Granulosicoccus antarcticus IMCC3135: one gene and its partner. Each later gene encodes a partner of the first gene's protein in a complex. Links are inferred from orthologs where the notes say so. Each region holds a gene or a part of one and is shown on either strand. Other genes may lie near its edges.

What was found.
Region 2: IMCC3135_RS10365 (region 1) and lptG share a complex: the UniProt entries of both Escherichia coli proteins name them as parts of the lipopolysaccharide transport and assembly complex. The link is inferred for Granulosicoccus antarcticus IMCC3135 from one-to-one orthologs.

What each region holds. Positions count from the first base shown.
Region 1 is NZ_CP018632.1:2,373,915-2,384,478, forward strand. Bases 4,671-7,693 are described here. They hold IMCC3135_RS10365 (LPS-assembly protein LptD), read right to left. Parts: upstream 7,297-7,693; coding sequence 5,044-7,296; downstream 4,671-5,043. Other genes in these bases: IMCC3135_RS10360 (peptidylprolyl isomerase), read right to left, coding at 4,671-5,047; ung (uracil-DNA glycosylase), read left to right, coding at 7,428-7,693. In the rest of the region: IMCC3135_RS10335 (acyltransferase family protein), read left to right, coding at 1-598; IMCC3135_RS10340 (symmetrical bis(5'-nucleosyl)-tetraphosphatase), read right to left, coding at 604-1,410; Co2+/Mg2+ efflux protein ApaG, read right to left, coding at 1,463-1,846; 16S rRNA (adenine(1518)-N(6)/adenine(1519)-N(6))-dimethyltransferase RsmA, read right to left, coding at 1,873-2,682; 4-hydroxythreonine-4-phosphate dehydrogenase PdxA, read right to left, coding at 2,679-3,713; more of IMCC3135_RS10360, read right to left, coding at 3,710-4,670; more of ung, read left to right, coding at 7,694-8,126; mltB (lytic murein transglycosylase B), read left to right, coding at 8,174-9,241; IMCC3135_RS10380 (septal ring lytic transglycosylase RlpA family protein), read left to right, coding at 9,238-10,149; IMCC3135_RS10385 (D-alanyl-D-alanine carboxypeptidase family protein), read left to right, coding at 10,223-10,564. UniProt on the Escherichia coli protein: Together with LptE, is involved in the assembly of lipopolysaccharide (LPS) at the surface of the outer membrane. Contributes to n-hexane resistance.
Region 2 is NZ_CP018632.1:5,669,030-5,679,570, reverse strand. Bases 2,766-5,765 are described here. They hold lptG (LPS export ABC transporter permease LptG), read left to right. Parts: upstream 2,766-3,701; coding sequence 3,702-4,829; downstream 4,830-5,765. Other genes in these bases: IMCC3135_RS24630 (histone H1-like repetitive region-containing protein), read left to right, coding at 5,719-5,765; IMCC3135_RS24635 (RDD family protein), read right to left, coding at 4,883-5,299; lptF (LPS export ABC transporter permease LptF), read left to right, coding at 2,766-3,702. Also shown: IMCC3135_RS24660 (valine--tRNA ligase), read right to left, coding at 1-371; IMCC3135_RS24655 (DNA polymerase III subunit chi), read right to left, coding at 492-926; IMCC3135_RS24650 (leucyl aminopeptidase), read right to left, coding at 931-2,421; more of lptF, read left to right, coding at 2,581-2,765; more of IMCC3135_RS24630, read left to right, coding at 5,766-6,231; molybdopterin molybdotransferase MoeA, read right to left, coding at 6,350-7,603; site-specific tyrosine recombinase XerD, read left to right, coding at 7,619-8,581; IMCC3135_RS24615 (DsbC family protein), read left to right, coding at 8,733-9,485; IMCC3135_RS24610 (DUF3187 family protein), read left to right, coding at 9,514-10,541. UniProt on the Escherichia coli protein: Part of the ABC transporter complex LptBFG involved in the translocation of lipopolysaccharide (LPS) from the inner membrane to the outer membrane.

The DNA of each region.
Region 1 (10,564 bases):
GTACTTGTTTGCAGATAAACCTGACGAACAGGTAACCGGCTTGTCTGCCTCCGAACTTGTTCGCTGTGGCGAGCAGTATGATGCTGTGTTGGCGTCTGAGATGCTGGCTCAGGTCGATCGAATCGTTATATCGACGCGCTGGCAAGAGACATCCTTTCCCAATATCGAGCCATTTGCAAACTTTCTGAGGTCAGCCGGAAAGCCAGAGTCGCCGCCTCAAGTGGTTGTGATGGGACGCAGTGCAGAATTCAAGAATGTACCGGCTCTGATTCTGCAGATCGGCCTTGACGATACTATCGATCAGCAATTGGCTGCAACACGAACGACAAACCTGGATGCGCTGAATGAGAATCTGAAGCAACAGGCTGAAGTGTTGCAATTGCCATTTGTTGATAAAGTGTCGTACCTGTGCAGCGATGAGGCGAGCCGCTGTGATGCCATTGATGAGCAGGGGCTGGTTTTGTACACCGACTATGGCCACTGGAGTCTTGAAGGGGCTCGCCTCTTCGGTCAGCGGATGCTGGCAGACTCAGCGACAGCCGTCATGCTGACCGGTATGAGTACCAGTGAGCTCAATGCTCGCTCAACAGCTAACTGAAGAGCTCAGGCTTGGCCGCTGACCCAATGGCTGGTGGCGGTTTCGATAGCGTAAGCTGCCAGATCACCACCCCAGGCGCAGCCCCGATCGGTAGGAATAACGCCGGGACGGCATAGGCTGGGGTGGCTGGACCAGTGGCCGAAGATGAGCGTGGTGGGCAGCGATTTGCGATCGGGCAGGGCATACCAGGGAAGCAGTGATTCGGGTGCCCGTGCGGGTGCGCCGTTAAAATCCAGCTCCAGGCTGCCATCCGAACGACAATAGCGCATGCGGGTGAACGCATTGATGGCAAATCGTCGGCGTTTTTTGGGAGAGAGTTTCTTGCTCCATTGATCGGGTGTATTGCCGTACATATACGACAGAAAATCTTCCAGCTCCCGGGTCAGTGTCAAGTGCAGCTCGGCGCTGAGTTTTTGTGCGTTCTGCAGTGTCCAGTGAGGATGAATGCCCGCATGCACCAGCGTATGGCCCAGTGCTTTGTCTACATGCATCAATGGGCGTGCAGCCAGCCAATGCAGAAGCTCGTCTCTATCCGGGGCGTCCAGAATTTCCTGCAAGGTGTCCTTGCCCGAATTTTTCCGAATTCCATGGGCTACTGCAAGCAGGTGCAGATCGTGGTTGCCCAGAACACTGATGGCACTATCGCCCAGGGAGCGGACGAAGCGAAGCACATTCAGGGAGTCCGGACCTCGATTGACCAGATCACCGACAAACCACAAGGTATCGGCGTTTGGATCAAACGCCAGATGATCGAGCAAGCGATGTAGCGGTGTCAGGCAACCGTGCAGATCGCCGATGGCATAAGTTGTCATGCGGGTTGTCTGCAGGTTTACCGGGTCGAAGTCCGGATAAGGTCGATAGAGTCTAATGCAATGTGCGAGGCGCTGAGAGCAGGAAGTCTGCGATCGGTGCCTTGAATTCCTCGCCTGTATCGGTCACCAGGCAATAACTGCCTCCCATGGTTCCCATGGAAGTTTCCAGCATTGTGCCGCTGGTGTACTGGAAGCCTTCGCCGGGTTTCAGGTGAGGCTGTTCGCCGACCACACCGTCGCCCTGGACTTCCTGCACCTTGCCATTCGCATCACGAATGACCCAGTGACGAGTCATTAATTTAGCCGGGATTTCGCCTATGTTACGAATAGTAATGGTGTAGGCGAAAACAAAGCGATTGTTATCCGGGTCTGATTCGGATTCCACATACAGGGTATCCACATCTACCTGGATACCATCACTGATGTTGAGGTCCATGGTGTCGGAGTCCTGAGTGAGATTGCCTATTTTAACACCGCTTGCACATCACCCAACTGTTTTGCTATGCGATAAAACGCTTCAAGGTTCAGAGTTTCTGCTCGGGCCTGGGGGTTGATTTGCAGATTTTCCAGTGCCGCCTCATCAAGATAGCCCTTGAAGTTGTTTCGGAGCGTCTTGCGTTTGCTGGCAAAGGCGATACGGGTACAGGCTTGCAATGCTGCCAGAAATGCCTTGTCAGGGGCATCCGTGCGTGGTTTCAGGCGCACCACCGCTGACTGTACCTTGGGTGCCGGGTCAAATGACTCGGGCGGGACCGTAAACAGTGGGGTTACTTCAAAGACGCTTTGCATCAATACGCTGAGTCGTCCAAAAGCGCGAGTGCCGGGATCGGCATGCAGCCGGTCGACGACTTCCTTTTGCAGCATGACGTGTACATCACGAATCTGTTCATGGCAATCAAGCAGTTGTATCAGCAACGGTGTGCCGATGTTGTAGGGCAGGTTGCCGACCACGCGCAATGAGTGCTCTGTCGGCGCGCTACCTGCCAGTTCCGCGGCCAGAGCATTGAAGTCGAACTTCATGACATCGCCGTTATGTATGGTCAGGCCATCAAGGTTGCGGGCTTCCAGTAGCTGGATGAGATCTCTATCGATTTCAACCACGGCCAGGCGATCGAGTCGCTCCAGCAAGGGAAGGGTCAGTGCGCCCAGGCCGGGACCCACTTCCACCACCGGATCGTCTCTTTCCAGACGCATGGCGGCCAGCATGCGTTCAATGATGCTCAAGTCTTGCAGGAAGTTCTGGCCAAAGCGCTTGCGAGCTCTGTGATTCACGAGTTGTTTGTAGCCTGTCGCGATGCCACCAGTTGGGTGGCGAGTGCGATTGCGGCGCCGAGGCTGCCGCTGTTGATGTTGCCGCTACCCGCCTTGTCCAGGGCGGTGCCATGGTCAACGGAGGTGCGGATGATGGGCAAGCCCAGAGTGATATTGATGGCCTTGCCAAAACCTGCGTATTTGAGCACTGGCAAGCCCTGATCATGAAACATGGCCATGACCGCGTCTGCATGTTGCAGATGCTGTGGTGTGAACAAGGTATCGGCAGGCAGTGGTCCTGTCAGATCCATACCGCTGGCACGAAGCTCGGCGAGTACGGGTTCGATGACATCAATTTCCTCACGACCCATATGTCCGCTTTCACCGGCATGGGGGTTGAGTCCGGCGACCAGAATTCGGGGTTGCGCCAGGCCGAACTGTTCAATGAGATCCTTGTGCAGTATCTGCAGGGCACGGCGCAGCACCTGGGCGGTGAGTGCCGCTGGCACAGCCGATAACGGTAAATGTGTCGTGGCCAGAGCGACCCGCAAGGGACCGTCAGCTGTCTGGGCCGTCAGCATCATGACAGGCTCGCTGTGGGTGCGTTCAGCCAGGTATTCAGTGTGCCCGGTGAACGCAATGCCCGCATCGTTGATGATGCCCTTGTGCAAGGGGGCTGTCACCATGGCGCCATACTGGCCGCTCAGGCAACCATCCACGGCAGCATTCAGTGTCGCCAGAACATAGGGGCCATTGCTGGCGTCCAGCTGACCGCATCTGACTTTGTTGTGCACCGGAACATGCTGTACGAAAAGTTCGCCGGGCAGGTCCATGGCTTCACCCGATGGAGCCGCTTGGCAGTGCTGCGGATTGTCAGGTTGAAAATCGTGTATCCGCAGGGGCAGTTTGAGCAGTTCTGCCCGTTCCTGCAGCATTTCACGATCGGCTATGGCGACGATGCGTGATTGGCGCGAGCTCTGCGCCAGCATGACTGTCAGATCAGGCCCGATACCCGCAGGTTCTCCGGGGGTCAGGGCAATGCAAGTACTCAATTGCGAATTTCCACGAAGGACTCATCACGTAACTGCCGTGACCAGCGTTCGATTTCCTGCTCAACCTTGCCTTGACGCAGGGCGTTATTGGCCTGTTCACGCAAGGCATTCTCATCGATTTCTTGCGTACGTCGTTCTACGACCTCCAGCAAGTGCCAGCCAAACTGTGTGCGAAAAGGTTCGCTAAGCTCGTTCAGAGCCAGAGAGTTGGCCATATCTTCCATAGCAGGTGGCAACTGTCCTTCGGAGAACCAGGGTAGTTCGCCGCCTTTCTTGGCACTGTTCGGGTCCTCGCTGAATTTGGCTGCAAGCTCGTCAAACGAGCCGCCTTCAAGTAGCTGTGTGCGCACCTCGCGCAAACGATTCTCAACATCAGAGTCGTCGCCGGCAATGAATATATGGCGTGCCAGAGTCTGTTCCTGCTGTGTCTGGTCGCCACTTTGACGGTCAGACAGTCGTATTACGTGCAGGCCGTTAGCCGAGCGCAAAGGTTCGCTGAGATCGCCAGGGGACATGTCTTTCAGAGCCGTGGATAGAAACTCGGGTAGCTCCTGGAGTGTTCGCCATCCCAGATCGCCACCTTGCAAGGCACGGGCGCCATCCGATAGCGCTGTTGCAACTTCCGCAAAATCGTCGCCGGCGCGCAGGCGTGTCAGAACTTCCTCTGCACGACTTTCGGCATCGGTCATTTGCTCGGCCGTGGCCGATTCTGGGACCGCCAGCAGAATGTGCTGGATACGGTAGCGTTGCTGTTCTTCAGCATCATTCTTGATGGAGTCGACGTAGTCGTCGATTTCCTGTTGGCTCACGCGAATGCGCGATTGCACTTCACGTTCTATCAGGCGCTGCATCAGAAGCTCCTGCTCGATGTTCTGACGGAACAAATCGTAATTGAAACCCTGGTTCTGCAATGTCTGACGAAATTGCAGAGTATCCATATTGTTATTGCGGGCGATCTGCTCGATGGCGCGATTGACACTGGCAGCATCTGTGGAGATACCTGTTTCACGGGCGTGCTGTCGCCGAATTTCCTGATTGATGAGATCTTCGAGCACCCGGTTGGCGAGTACATCATCGGGCGGAACAGTCTGGCGATTACTGCGAGCCTGTTGCTTGAAGAACTCGATAGCCGAGATAACATCGCTATCAAGTACGACCCCTTCGTTGACCACGGCACGAATACCGTCCAGGACGATATCGTCGCTGGCGGTTGCAGGCGTGCCTGGCTGACTCTGAGCCTGCAGAGTTGTGAGCGGTGCTGTGCACAGGCAGGCCAGTAATAGTGCAACTGTGCAGCTGGAGGGTTTTTTCAGAACCATTGATCTGTCAATCATTGAACGTCGTCTCGATAACCCAAAATGGCATTTTCCAACAAGTCGCCATAGTTTTGCCCAAGTGGAGCAAGCCCCTTCAATACCAGCTGGAAATAGATGCTGGTGTCATGTTCTTCACCATCGTCCGCTATATAACGTCTGGCGGCAAAACGTACTGCCCAGCAACAACTGTCATATTCGAGACCCAATAGCGTCTCTATACTTTGATCAGCATCCAGCGAGTAGTTCCATCGACTGGCGAGCTGCCAGTTGTCGCCTATGTCCCAGAGTGCCGAGAGATCAATCTGCTGTGAACTGGCCTCACTATCATCGCTGCCATCGCTGTTTACGACACGATGTGTCAAGTTCAGAATGCGACTGGGTGCGGGGCGGTAGCTGAGTGATAAGGAGCTGCGCACAGTACTTTCGTTGTCAGGATTCCACTGGATGCTGCCTTTGCCGTTCCAGTCTTTGCTCAGACTGGTGGAAACTTCGCCGACAAAATCCGAATAGTAACGCTCATCCACTTCATCAGTCGTCGATAAGGTTACCTGACGATCTTCGAAATAGCGGATTTGTCCAATACTGGCACTGAACCGTTCCTGGCCGCTGGCACCGTCAATCATGCGTGTCGTCAAAGCCATGGACAGCTGATTGGCATCGGCGACTCTATCGGCGCCACTGAAGCGGTTTTCGCGAAACAGCTGGCTGATGTTGAAATCGAAGGCACTGGAATCGAATATCGGAATGGTCGATTGATCCCGATAAGGGACTTTCAGGTAGAACAGTCGAGGTTCCAGTGTCTGCACAGAGCCATGCTCATCCAGCGAACGATCAAAGAACAGGCCGCTGTCGACACTCAGGGAGTCAAGATTACGGCTGCGGCTGGGTTCGAAGCCGGTGTCTTCACCACCCGGACTGGTATTGTTCAGGTTGTAATAGGTGAACTGGTGAGCGACGCTGGGTTTGATGAACCAGGCATCACGCACGATAGGCAGCGACAAACGTGGCCTGATGTCAACTCGTGCACCGGTGACGGCATTATCTTTGTCGAAATAGACAAATTCGCCCTCGATGTCACTGCGAATACCGAATGGCAGTCGTTTTGAACGTGCAGAGGCTTTGAGTTGAGGCAGTCGTCGATGGGGTCTGTCCTCAGCGGAGATGCTGTCGTCAACCGTCTGAAAACTTTGCAAACGAGCCAGCGCCGTCACGCCGCCGCGTTCATAGTTCAGATCTGCTCGTTGCTCCAGATGAGTGATGCTGGCAATCTCTGAGCTGTCACTCAGGTCGTCCAGATAATCCGTGTCCGATACCCGCCTGGCCAGGATGGAGGAGGTGAGATCAGAACTGAAACTGCCTTCATGCGCTAGTTGAGTGAAATACCGCGACTGTCCATCCAGCACACTATCTTTAAGGTACTCGTGGTCCAGTGTCCACAATCCCTGGCGATTCAGGTAGCGCAGTTCGCTTTTCAGCTGTACCCCACGTTTGCTCATGAAACGGGGTGTGAAAGTGGCATCCAGGTCAGGGCGGATGTCCCAGTACCACGGCAGATGCAGTTCCAGCCCTGTGGTATCCCTGCGTGCCAGAATCGGTGCCAGAAAACCGGTCTTGCGTTTGTCGCTGATGGGGAAACTGAAGACTGGCAAGGCCAGCAAGGGCACGCCCTTGAAGACCAATCGCAAGTCTCTGGCAGTGCCGACGCCTTCTTCGGTGTCAAGATCAATACGATCTGCACGAACGAACCAGCTCAGATCACCTGGAGGGCAGGTCGAATAGGTGGCGGCTTCCATGATGAAATGGCCGTCAGCATTGCGTTCCATGGTTTCTGCGGTACCCGTCGCACGCTTGCCATTGAGATCGAGCTCGTATTCACTTTGTCCTGTTCGGAACAAGTCATCGTCCATGTCGATGACTGCATCACTGCTCTCCAGTTGAAAGCCTTCACCGAGAAATTTCAGATCACCGGTGACGGAGACTTTGCCGGTTGTCGGGTTGTAAGAGGCGTTTTCTGCCGCCAGCTCACGTCCCTGATAGCGAACCGTCGTATTACCTTCCAAGGAGACAGTGCCGTCTTGTGAGGTTATTCGATCTGCCTCTGCTTCTATCTGCTCGCCGGGCACCTTTGCAAAGGCCCCCGGTTCATAGACGAACCGGGAAACCGGGCACTGGGCGGCCTGCACGTCTTTGACGATGAAGGTACTGCCGACCAATGATAAGGTCGCGACCGGCAACAGGCCGAGCAAACCGGTATAGATTAGGTGCACGGGCCTGATGTCGAAAGTCCGGAGCGGTGATAGATAGGTCTGATGATAGACGGCTTTGTTGCCCGTCTCAATCACGGCGACGACATACTATACCTCAGCCATTCGCCCGACCAAGCAGGTAGACTCTGTGTATGGCACAACAATCCGCAATTGACCCCAGCTGGCAGACCCGTCTGGACGCTGAATTTGCAGCTCCCTACATGCGTGAGTTGCGAGAATATCTCGCAACCCGTAAAGCGCAGTCGGCAGTGATCTTTCCGCATTCGAGTAACTGGTTCAAGGCGTTCTCGCTGACACCATTCGATCAGGTGAAGGTCGTGATCCTGGGGCAGGACCCTTACCACGGACCCGGGCAGGCACAGGGGCTGAGTTTCTCCGTGCCCGAAGGTGTCCGTGTGCCACCTTCGCTATTGAACATGTACAAGGAAATTGACAGCGACCTGAACGATGGTGAGCCAAAGATGGCTGCTGCGCGCAATGGCTGTCTGATTCCGTGGGCCGAGCAGGGTGTTTTCCTGCTAAACAGCGTTCTGACGGTGGAGAATGGTCAGGCGGCCTCCCATCAGGGGCGTGGTTGGGAAACCTTTACGGATAATGTGATTCGGCAACTCAGTGATGAACGTGACGACCTGGTATTTCTTCTCTGGGGCAGTTATGCACAGAAAAAGGGGCAGGTCATTGATGAAAAACGTCATCATGTATTAACCGCACCACATCCTTCACCGTTATCGGCCCACCGTGGATTCATGGGGTGCCGGCATTTTTCGAAGACCAATCAGTGGTTACAGGAGCATGGACAGGCACCGATTGACTGGTTTGATGTCAGATAGGTAAAGATCACCTGAATTGTCAGGATCTGTGAACTAGAATGTCGATAATGATCAAGCTTTCAATTCTTGCCGTATTGGCAACGGTACTGTTGAGCCCGATGACAAGTGCATCGCTGCTCGCAGATTCCACTCAGACACCGACCGAGGTACCCGATGGGAATCCGCCAGGTAAATTCCTGCAGCGCACGGATGTGCGCGACTTTCTGGATGAGCTGAGTCAGAGCAGCGGTCTTGATCGCAATCGCCTCGCAGGTATCATGTCGCGTGCCACCTACCAGCAGGCAGTGATCGATGCGATTTCCCGACCGGCAGAACGTACACTGACCTGGGCCCAGTATCGCCCCATCTTTCTGAAACAGAAACGAATCGACCAAGGTCAGGAGTTCATGAGCGAGCACGCCGAGTTGCTCGAACGTGCCAGGCAGACCTACGGGGTGCCGCCCGCCATCATTACGGCCATTATTGGTGTGGAGACCTTCTACGGACGCATCACAGGCAAATACGATGTACTGGATTCCCTGAGCACTCTGGGGTTTGACTACCCACCCAGAGCCGAGTTCTTCCGCAAGGAGCTGGGAGAATTCCTGATACTGGCCGAGAACGAGGGTTGGGATGTTCATCAGCGTCAGGGCAGCTACGCGGGGGCCATGGGAGTGCCGCAATTCATTTCCTCAAGCTATCAGCAGTACGCAGTGGATTTTGACAACGATGGCAAACGAGATCTGTTCAATTCGATTGCGGATGTGATTGGCTCGGTTGCCAACTACTTTTCGATACACGGCTGGGTCGAAGGTGCGCCGGTTGCAGATCGCTGGGAATTTGATGGCGCCATTCCTGATGCGGTAAGTACCCTGGTGCAAAGTTCACTCTCACCTGCGGTGACGGCTCAGGGCGTTTCGGCATTGGGTTTCAGATCTGACAAGCTGCAAGCCGGTACGGCTGACGAACGTCTGCTGTCAGTCATGGTGCTCGATGGTGCCGACGGTGAAGAGGCCTGGGTGGGCTATCAGAATTTTTATGTGATAACACGTTACAACCACAGTCGTCTGTATGCCATGGCTGTCTTGCAACTGGCACAGAATATCGACTCGACCCTGGCTCAATCTGACCCATGAAAATGTTGACCTTACGTGTCGGTGTCTGTCTCTTGGCAGCAGGCCTGACGAGTAGTTGCTCTGCGGTAGGCGCTCAGCCAGCCTGGAAGCTGGCCGTTGCCGGCGATGGCCCCGGCGACCCCGCCAGTCTGAGCATGCGTAAGGTGATCGTGGAGAACCTGCCCAAATCACGCTACGGCAACGCGACTCAATACAAGGTCTTCGGCAAGGACTACCAAGTGCTGGACAGTGCCGAGGGCTTCAAGGAGAGGGGCGTGGCGTCCTGGTATGGCAAGAAGTTTCATGGTCGGCCCACCTCCAGTGGTGAACCTTATGACATGCACTTGTTGACAGCGGCCCACAAGCATCTGCCGTTGCCCACTTTTGTACGTGTAACACGTGTCGATACAGGGCAATCGATCGTGGTCAAGGTTAATGATCGTGGTCCGTTCGTGGAAGATCGAATCATTGATTTGTCATATGCAGCCGCGGTCGAGCTGGATATGCTGGAGCAGGGCAAGACGGAAGTTTTCATAGAAGCCCTCAGCACTCACGAGCCTGAGATTCAGGCAGAGGCAGAGGTTGCACCGCCAAAGGTTGTTGTGGTTCAGGCCGAAGTCGCAAGTCCGGCCGAGGCGTTATCCGAGCCGCTGCCCGAACCACTATTGAACGCTGAATCAGAAGATGCGTCCGAGTGGACCTACCTCCAGGTGGGGGCTTTTGCCAATGCTGGCAACGCGGAGACGATGCTCGACAATTTGCAGAACTTTCTGGCTGAAGTGCCGGCAGAGATCAGTCATGATGCGGCTCTCAATTTGTTCCGCGTGCGTATCGGCCCCCTGTCCAGTGAGCAGTCGATGAAAGATGCACAGAGTTCTCTGACGCAGGCTGGAATCCAGAGTTACAAGGTAATTTCGGCCAACCCCTGATTAACTCTAACCACTAATCCCTTAAACTGTTGTGCAGATTTTACGGTTTGCGCCTATCCAGCCAGGTTTTACTATGAAGTTCCCTCGAGTCATATCCACCCGCCTTCTTCTCTGTTTGGGTTTTAGTGTCGCCCTGTTGATGGTTTTGCTGACAACGGTGAACCCTGCCGTGGCAGCCGCGCCGTTGCCGGCACCGCCGCAGCTGGCGGCTAAAAGCTATCTACTGTTCGATTATGCCAGCGGCAGGGTTCTGGCCTCCAAAGAGCCGGACATGCGCATCGAGCCTGCCAGCCTGACCAAGCTCATGACCGCCTACGTTGTCTCAGAAGAGCTCAAGCGGGGTAGTGTGACGCTGGATGAGCCGGTCATTGTCTCAGCCGCGGCCCAGGCCATGCCGGGTTCACGCATGTTCATT
Region 2 (10,541 bases), 3.3 Mb from region 1 along the record:
TTAGTAATGGTGCCGCCGGATTCCTCCTTCCATTTCCAGACGCGTTCGAGAAAAGCTTCGCGACCCAGGTCGTGGCGTGTCTTGCCTTCCTTGTTGATCTGGCGCTCGACCAGCATCTGTGTGGCGATACCAGCATGATCGCAGCCAGGTTGCCACAGTGTCTTGTCACCCAGCATGCGGTGATAACGAATCAGGGCATCCATGATGGTGTCCTGAAACGCATGCCCCATATGCAGCGTGCCGGTTACATTGGGAGGCGGGATCATGATGCAGTAGGGTTCGCCTTCACCCTGGGGGGCAAAATAGCCGTTCTGTTCCCAGATGTCGTACCAACGCTCTTCGATGGCTTTCGGGTTGTATGTCTTATCCATCTTGATAGTGTACTTCTTCAGTAGCGTCTAGGGGCTGTGTGTCAACGGCACAAGTCACTTCACTGTAGGAGGTGTCACCACCTGACAGATGTTTGGAATGGCCAGAGTATGAGTATAGATCTAGATTTTGTGATGATGTAGCGGATAGCCGCGCTGCTGATAGAAGCGGTAGCGCAAGCGGCCCGCGCTCTGCACGTCAGGCTCTTCATTGATGACTTCCAGGGTTCTTTCGAAACGCGAGAAGAAGGGGGGAACCTGTTCTGCCAGATTGATCAGTAAGGTTCGATCGGGTGCTGGTGCACCCGTCGACAAGTGGACTGGATCGTTGTCCGATGTGCTGAAAACATGATTTGCGGGTAATAATTGATGGGCGATGAAACTCAATGCCCGGAAATCCCACAGTGTTTGATCAAGCGTTATCAGCTGCTCATCCGAATCGCTATGGATGAGGACCTTCTGGTTCTGGCCGATCGCCTTTTCAGCCAGCTTGCAGACAAGTTGCAGGCGAGCAAGCGGATCGTTATTTGCCAGCACGTAGAAGTCGATCCTTGTCATTGAATCAATCCAGTCGGTTGTAGAGAAATTGCATCAGTAGTGGAACGGGTCGACCTGTTGCGCCTTTCTCCTTGCCACTGTTCCAGGCGGTACCGGCAATGTCCAGATGCGCCCAGTTGAATTGTTTGGCAAATCGGGACAGGAAGCAGGCCGCGGTAATGGTACCTGCCGGACGTCCGCCGATATTAGCCATATCGGCAAAGTTGGAGTCCAGCTGAGATTGGTATTCGTCCCATAATGGCAGAGACCAGCATCGATCTCCCGTTTGCTCGCCGGCAGATAACAAGGCGTTGATGGTGTTCTGATCATTTCCAAGCACGGCGCTGGCAACTTTGCCCAATGCAACGATGCAGGCTCCGGTGAGTGTTGCCATGTCGACGACCGTGTCTGGCTTGAAGCGTTCAGCATAGGTCAGGGCATCGCAAAGCACCAGTCGGCCTTCGGCATCGGTGTTAAGTATCTCGATGGTCTGTCCCGACATCGAGGTCACGACATCGCCGGGTCTGCAGGCATCGCCGTCCGGCATGTTTTCAGCAGCCGCCACGATACCAATGACATTCAAGGGCAGGCCGAGCATGGCAACGGCATTCATCACACCGAATACGCTGGCCGCACCGCACATGTCGTACTTCATTTCATCCATGCCCTCGGAGGACTTGATGGAGATGCCGCCGGTGTCGAATGTCACCCCCTTGCCAATGAATACGATTGGTTTACCCGCCTTCGGACGACCTTGATATTCCATGACAATGAGTTTGCCCGGTTGTCTGCTGCCGCGTGATACTGCCAGAAAAGCACCCATTCCAAGCGATTCCATTTCCTCTTCGCTGACGATGGTGGTCGCAAGATTCTCATGTTCATCGGCCAGTGCCAGAGCCTGGTCTGCCAGATAACTCGGCGTACAGGTATTAGGTGCAAGATTGCCCAGGTCTCGTGCGACAGACATGCCTGCTGCTGTGGACTGACCGCGATCAACCGCTTCGCTGACAGCTTCCAGCCGGGCTTTGTCTGTGCTCAGTATCACCTCGTTCAGCGATGCCTGTGCAGGCATGTTGCTGCGTGTGTGAAGTGTGAATACATAGCTGGAGCCGACAATATCGATCGCCAGTTGCTCTGCCATGGCAGGCGCTGAAATGCCATCCATGCTGACCGTATTGAGACAATCACTGATAGCCAGAGTGGCAGGGCTTGCCAGTAAGGCTTTGCTGGCCGCCTTGCTGGCGGTGCGCCAGAGCGAGGCGGCTCCGGCAGCGCGATCGCCCAGGCCCACCAATAGAACACGTGAAGCAGGCGTGCCTGCAAGGCCATGAAGCATGAGCGTCTCTGCGTTCTTGCCAGAAAAATCGCCACTGGCAAACAAGGCTTTGATACGGCCCTGAGACTCACTGTCTATCTTGCGAGCCGCTCCTTTGAGCTTGCCATCGGCATTCAGGAAAACCAATTGGCAGGCATTCTCCGCTGTACGCGGCAATCGGGTGGCAACGTTGATCTGCATTCGGTCTATTATCCTTGAATGGTTAGTGCGCTTAGTGTACTTCAGCTTATGAAGTACACTTGCAACTGACAAGCATTACTGCACACTTGTCTGCGGTGTCAGGCAGTCATATAGACAAACTGAACGTCGATAGCCCGTCCATGGATAACCTGTTTTCATATGCGCATACTTGATCGCTACCTGATGAAGGAAATGCTGGTTACCTGGCTGGCGGTGCTGATCGTCCTGCTGGTGATCATGATTGGCAACGTGCTGGGGCGTAGCTTGTCGAGCGTGACCGATGGCGCCATACAGGCAGACATGCTGCTGGTGCTGGTCGGAGTAAAATCGATCAGTCTTCTGGTTACCTTGATTCCTCTGGGGCTCTACCTGGGTATTCTGCTTGCCCATGGCAGGTTCTACAGGGATAACGAGATGACTGTCATGCAAGCCTGTGGTGTGGGCTGGATGGATCTGCTCCGACCGACTGCTGTCATTGGTGTGCTGGGGGTGGTGATGATCGGCGTGCTGACTGTTTTTGCCTCACCCTGGGCTGCTCGTTACGAACAGCAGCTCAAGCAGACGATCCGCGATCAGTCGGCGTTGAGTCTGGTGACGCCGGGTAAGTTCATAGAATCCAGTGATGGCAATACCGTATTTTTCGCACGTAAGAGTAATCCTGAAAAAACCCAGTTCAACGATGTCTTCATGTTTCGGCAGAAAGGCGACAAGCCACCGGCCGTGGACTCTGCTCGTATAGCCTCTTATCAAGTGGATCCTGATAGCGGTGATGAATACCTCATTTTTACTGATGGACAAACCAGTGTCGGTACACCTGGGGACGATGAATATACGATTACCGATTTCAAGCGTCAGGGTATCCTCAGGCCTCGTGAGACTCCTGGCGAGCCGCACCTGATCGTTAAAGGCAAACGCCTTTCAGAGTTGTGGGGAACGGGTGATCGTGCCGATCAGGCTGAGTTGCAATGGCGAATTTCCATACCGCTAGCTGCATTGTTGCTGGCTTTACTGGCTGTGCCGTTGAGCTATACGTCTCCTCGCGAAGGCCGCTTCGGGAAAATTGCAATCGCCATACTGATTTATATTCCCTATGCAAATCTGCTAGTGCTGATGCGTAAATGGATTGCCGCAGGGGCAATACCTGCCTGGGTCGGGCTCTGGCCAGTGCATGTGGCGGTTGTTTGTCTGATCATATTTCTACTGGCTAGAAGAGTGGGATGGACGTGGTTGTTCGCCAGAAATCGCATTCATCAAAACCCTGCTCTTCGAGGAGTTGCGTGATGTTCGGCATTCTGGACCGTTACATTGGGCGTTCAATTCTGCTGACGAGTCTGTTGGTGCTGATGACGCTAGTCACTCTGGCCAGTATCTTTGCCTTCATCAGTGAGTTGGATGATGTCGGCAAAGGCAGCTATACAGTGACCGATGCTGTGCAGTATGTTTTCCTGACGATACCAGGCAAGGCCTATATGTTGTTTTCACCCGCGGTGTTGCTGGGTAGTTTGCTGGGGCTCGGAGGTCTGGCATCCAATAGCGAATTGACTGTCATGCGGGCTGCCGGAATCTCGGGCGGCAGGATTATTCGGGCTGTTGTTATTACAGGCGTAGGGCTGATGTTGTTGATCGCCTTGCTGGGTGAGACGATCATGCCGCGAGCTGAACAGATAGCTGAAGAGCTTCGGCTGACGGCACTTGAAAAACGCCTGTCAGTAAAGGGAAGTCGGGGGCTTTGGCTGAAATCGGCAGATCAGTATGTCAATGTGGGTACCGTCATGCCTGACTTTACGCTGCTGGATGTCAGCGTTCATCGCTTCGATAGTAATGCTCTGAGCATGTCAATGAGTGCTGCCAGAGCTCAATTGCAAGACGATGACGATTGGTTGCTTGAAGATGTCAAACTGACTCGACTGACCCCGTCCGATGTTGTCAGCGAGCAATTGAAGAGCATCACCTGGACGGAGTTTGTCCGTCGAAATGCCGGCACCACGGCTGATGATGTCAAAATTTCTGACGTGCCGGACTTGGTAAGTGCTGATGTGCTCAAGAGCATTTCGGTGTCAACGGAGAGTCTTTCAGCGAACAATCTGCATGATCAGATTCAGTATCTCAAAGAGAATCAACTGGACAGTAGACGTATTGAACTTGCTTTTTGGGTGAAAATAGCAAGTCCGCTGTCGACGCTTGTCATGTTGATGCTTTCACTGCCATTCGTGTTTGCATCGCAGCGCACTGGTGGAGCAGGGCAGAAGATCTTCATCGGTATCATGCTTGGCATTATCTATGTGCTTTTGAACAAACTGCTGACGCAGCTTGCGCTGGCGAACGGCCTATCTCCCTTGCTCAGTGCGCTGCTGCCATTGATTGTCTTTCTGGGTATTGCGCTAGTAGGTATAAAGCGGACAACATGACTCTCTGCGAGTTCTGTTTCAAGGCTGAAGCCGGTCTTGCAATATTCCTATAACTATTTGTAATACTTGATTATTTTCGTTCTGCTTAAGCTGTCGTGCAAGGCGAGTCCTTGCTTTGAAAAAGGCATGTACAGTAACGAAATACCAAATAGAAGAAAGCCTGTCAGGTAGCGGGCAACAGACTGCTTCAAGGTGATTGTCTCACTGTCCAACGCCTCTACTCTGAGGCGCCAGGCACGCATGCCGAGTGTTTGCCCACCATGCCTCCAGAACCAGTCGAAGAACAGAAAAGCGACGATGAAAAGAAACAGGTAGAAGGCGAAACTCTGAATGGCATGACCGTGATTGAACGCGATGGCAATGGCCGTGATGATAAAAAAAATTGCTATTAACAAGAGCCCATCGTAAAGAAATGATGCGGCGCGTCGAAACATCAGAGATAGGGTGGGTTTTACGTTTTCCATTTGCATTGATTGAATGTGTGAATGTGCTGGGTAAAGGTCGGTTAATAAAGCAGGCACAACATATGCGATAAGCAGGCGGTGCTTGTCTTGATATTTGCAAAACAGATGGTGTTAGCAAAAGTTTTGCAATGTGTATTTTTGATTCAATTGTATGTTGCAGTTGAAATAGTAATGCACTATGTGGACAATGCGCCCATAGGGCATAAGTTGTTTTGATTTGCAACTGAAGTTTGCGGGGCTTTGAGGCGTAAGTCTTGAGATTTCGTATCAAGTTCGAACGAGATGAAGCATGACACTTGAATATCATTTGAGAGTGCAGTGAACATCGAAGTCGAATGAATAGGGACAGTCTGTTTGGCTGTAGTGGGAGTCCGACGTCATGGCTCCTTGTTATTTGATTTTTAATTCAAGGTCAGGAGTGAACCATGGCTCGAGTGAGCAAACCGGCTGCAGCTAAACCTGCTAAAGCCGCCAAGAAGGCTAGCAGTAAAAAGCGCGTTACCAAGAAAACAGCAACCGGTGAAACAGTTGCCAGCAAGAAGAAAGCAGTAGGCAAGAAAAAGACTGTAGCCAAGAAAAAAGCAGTAGCCAAGAAAAAAGTTGTGGCAAAAAAGGCTACCAGTAAAAAAGCCGTTGGCAAGAAGAAGGCAGTCGGCAAGAAAAAGGCCGTTGCCAAGAAAGCAGTTGCCAAAAAGGCTGTCAGTAAAAAGAAGGCAGCTGGCAAGAAAAAAGCAGTGGCCAAGAAGGCGGTAGCAAAAAAGGCCGTTGCCAAGAAAGCTGTCGCAAAAAAGGCTGTTGCCAAGAAGGCTGTTGCGAAAAAAGCGGTAACAAAAAAAGCTGTCGCCAAGAAGGCCGTCGCAAAAAAGCCAGTAAGCAAGAAAAAGGCTGTTACCAAGAAACGCGCTACCAAGAAGAAAGCAAGCAGCTCAGCCAGCTGATCCAGCTATCATCCGGTCCAGCAGCTGATCAGTTTTAAATTGAACAGCTATTGGACTGGATCTTGAGCGGGAAGTGAACCGGTTGAGGATTCCCTGGTGCGGAAATTTTCCCGATGCTTCAGAGTATTGGCGATGAAAAGTGAGTGAATGGGTATACCTCTACCTGATCCCCGATCTGAGCACCCTCTGAGTTGAGTTCGAGTGCAATCAGGCAGTTTGCCTTGTGCAGTGAGCTAAGCACATGTGAATCCTGCAGCCCTGTGGTACCCACCGTCCAATTATTCTGACTGTCCTTCTGCATGATGGCTCGCTGATATTCGACGCGTCCAGGATTCTTGCGTAGCGAGTCGGTCACTGGCAATCTCAATGGCGCAGGCAGTGGAAGCTCATGGCCCAGCATGTATCGAATTGAGGGATTGACGAATATCAGTGCCGTGATGGCAGCCGATACTGGATTACCAGGCAAGCCGAAATAGCATTGTCCGGGGCGACTGAAGCCGAATGTCAGCGGTCTGCCGGGCTTCATGGCGATTTTCCACAAATCTACCTGGCCTGTACGTTCGAGCACACTGCGTACATGGTCGGCATCGCCGACAGATACGCCGCCGCTGGATATGATGATATCAACCTCACTTGCGGCATTCAGTGTTTCTTCCAGTGCTTCTTCTGAGTCCTTGCAGATACCCAGATCAATGAGTTCAACGGCACTGCTGGCAAGCATCGCCTGCAACAACGGGCGGTTGGCATCATAGATCTGTCCCGGTTCAAGTAGGTTTCCCGGTTCTCGGAGTTCATCGCCCGTCGAGAGCAAAGCGATACGCAGGACTCTGAAGACCACCAGGTGGGTGATGCCGTGAGCGGCAAGCAGTGCAAGTTCGGAGGGGCCTATTCGACTGCCTTTGCTGAGCAGTATGTCGCCCTCTTGACTGTCGGTGCCGGGGTTGCGTACGTGTAGTCCAGCGTGGGGTGCGACCTTGACCACGATCATGTCATCGCAACGTTCGACATTCTCCTGTTGAACAACTGCATCTGCATCATCGGGTACCCGTGCACCTGTTGTGATTCGCTGGCAGCTTTGAGCTGGCATGTGGTCGGTGCCTGGGTGTCCGGCAATCGACCGGCCTTCCAGTCGCAGGGGGTTTTCGCAGTCGGCAGCTCGTACGGCATAGCCGTCCATGGCGGAGGCCCTGAATGAGGGAACCGACATGGGGGAGATCACATCCTGTGCACAGATGCGGCCCAGTGCATTGCTGCAGTCGATATCCTCCGTCTCTGTTATGCGTGGTAATCCATTCTGGATACGTTCCAGCGCCTGCTCGATACTCAAGGCTGATGGATCTGCATCGCAGATAGGGCGTGGTGGCAACTTCATGTGTATGCTTGTTCAATGGGCAAACCCTATGCTAACGCCAAGTCGACTGGAGCGCGCGATCGCAGGCGTGTAAAAAAACCTGAACTGCCTGCACAAGATGCAGATCTGTTATTGCGATTTGCCGACAGCCAGTTGGTCGAGCAAGGCTTGAGCACCCATACGATCAATGCCTATGGCAGTGATCTGCGTTTCTTTGCCATCGCCTTGCAGTCAAGTGACACCGGATTACTGGCGGCCCAACGGGCCGATGTCATGGCTTTTCTGAGTAGCCGCATCAGCGATGGCAGCAGTGCGCGTAGTGCTGCACGACTGTTATCTGCATTGCGACGTTTCTACGCCTGGTGTTTGCGCGAGAAATTGATTGTTGAGAATCCGACCGCTCTGGTCAGCTCCCCCGGTATGGGCAGGCCCTTGCCCAAGGTGATTACCGAATCAGAAGTGCAGGCACTTCTTCAGGCGCCTCTCGCTAGTGAGGATCTGGGTTTACGTGATCGAGCCATGCTGGAACTACTTTATGGCTGTGGGCTGAGAGTCTCAGAGCTTGTGGGTCTGACCGTTGATCAGGTGAACCTGAATCAGGGTGTCATGCGTGTCTGGGGCAAAGGCAGCAAGGAGCGACTCATCCCTATGGGGGATGTATCCATTGACTGGATAACACGTTATATGAGTGTCGCTCGACCATCATTGATGCGCGATAGCACTGATGTACTGTTTCTATCCAATCGTGGTGCTGCGATGACCCGGCAGGCTTTCTGGTATCGCATCCGGGCGCATGGGATCAGTGCGGGCATTCGTACACCGCTTTCGCCTCATGTTCTACGACATGCCTTTGCTACGCATCTGGTGAATCATGACGCCGATCTTCGTGTCGTTCAGTTGTTGCTGGGACACAGTAACTTGTCCACCACTCAGATATATACGCACGTGGCGAGCGAGCGACTGAAGTCCTTGCATCGTGCACATCATCCACGTGGGTAATGTGCTACGGCGCAATATTTTGTGTTTTTAGATGGAACTTACGGCATCATCAAGGCACTAATAATCAAGAATTAGCAAGGATCTGACGATAGCAAGTTCGGATCTGACATCAAAACCTGTGAACTGGCCTGTTTCCTGCGAATATCTCACAATGAACATCCGTATAAAATTCAGATCTCTAATCGCCTTCATTGTCATTTCCATGGCAATCAGCTCCCATGCTCTGGCAGAGTCATCTATTGACGAAGTCAAGGAGAGGATCTCCGAGAAGCTTCCGGGCATCTCGGTAACCAGTCTGGTCAAGTCCGAGCTACCTGGTCTGTTCGAACTGGTTACTGATGGACAAATCTATTACGTTGATGAATCAGCCGAATACCTTGTAGATGGCAGTCTCATCCGTCTGAGTGATCGAGAGAACATGACTGATGCCAGGCTTGGCGGCATTCAGATGGCTCTGATCAATGAGGTAGGCGAAGAAAACATGCTTGTCTACGAACCAGAAACACCGTCGAATCGCTCCATAACCGTCTTTACGGATATCAGCTGTGGCTATTGCCGTCGTCTGCATGGTGAAATTGATACATTGCTCGATGCCGGTGTGAAGGTGCGCTACCTGTTGTTTCCTCGCGCAGGCCTGGGTTCTCAGGGACACAAGGATCTGGAAAGCGTCTGGTGTGCCGATGATCCACAGGCAGCCATGACCAATGCTAAATCAGGCGGCAAGGTCGAACCGAAGTCTTGCGACAACCCCATAGAAATGCACGTTGCCCTGGCAGAGCGCCTGGGACTGCGCGGCACGCCTTTGATCTATACGGATAGTGGCGTCAAAATTCCTGGCTATCGTGAAGCTGCGGTACTGGCGGGAATGGTCAATGATTCCAAGCCACTGACCACCACTAACTAGACAGACCAGACGGTAATGGCCTACGGTGGTGCCTGAGTTTTTCCGCCGAGGGGGGCTCGCAGCTAAGGCCGGAACTCGATGGGAGATACCTGTTGCAGTTCTGGCGATCTGTCTGAGTGCCAGTACTTTCGTACAGGCAGAACAGAGTGATGACTCACCACTGCTGCAGATTCACTCCCAGCATGCCTTTAATGCGATCTTTGGCTTGCCGGGAGCTGCTGCCAGACCGGTGCAGTCTCGTGAATGGCAATTGTCACTGGAGCACTCCAATCAGTTCATCGGCAGCATGGCTGGTAATGAGCAGCTCAGGCTCGATGGTGAAACCAGTGAGCTGACCTTCAGGCATCGACAACGACTAATGTCGTGTTGGCAAGGTGAGCTGCTCGTACCCTTCATTCAACACAGCGGCGGACTATTCGATCGTGCCATTGATGACTGGCACCAGTTCTTCGGTTTGCCGGATGCTAATCGCAGTAACGTCCCTTTCGATGAACTGACATATAGCTACGTCGGGGAGTCCGGTCAGCAAGTTCAGGTCGATGTGCCCGAGTCGGGTCTGGGTGATATCCAACTCTCTGTGCAACGCTCCCTGGGGTGTCAGGCGACTGCAGATTCAACAGCCTCAGAAGCTATCGTACGAGTTGGAATAAAGCTGCCCACGGGCTCGCTCAGCGAGCTGCGAGGTAGTGGCAAGCCGGATGCCTACGTGGATATACAGTCGCCGATCTGGAGCCTTGGCGAGCGATGGCGTGGAGGCATGAGCGCAGGTCTCTTGGCCGTCGGGCAGAGTAGTAGACTTGCCCCGCAGCGCTCAGTAGTCGGATTTGGTGCGTTGGGTATACAGTACATTCTGCAGCACCGGTATCGGCTCTTGCTGCAAGTTGACTGGCATACGCCGTTCTACGACAGTGCTCTGGCAGAGCTGAGTGATGCTACTGTCGTCATGAGTGGTGGCGTGCGCTATCTGATGCGAGGTAATCAGTCGTTCGAATTCTCTATCGCAGAGGATATTGCGGTCGATACAGCACCGGATATTGTTGCCAGGCTTGCGTGGGT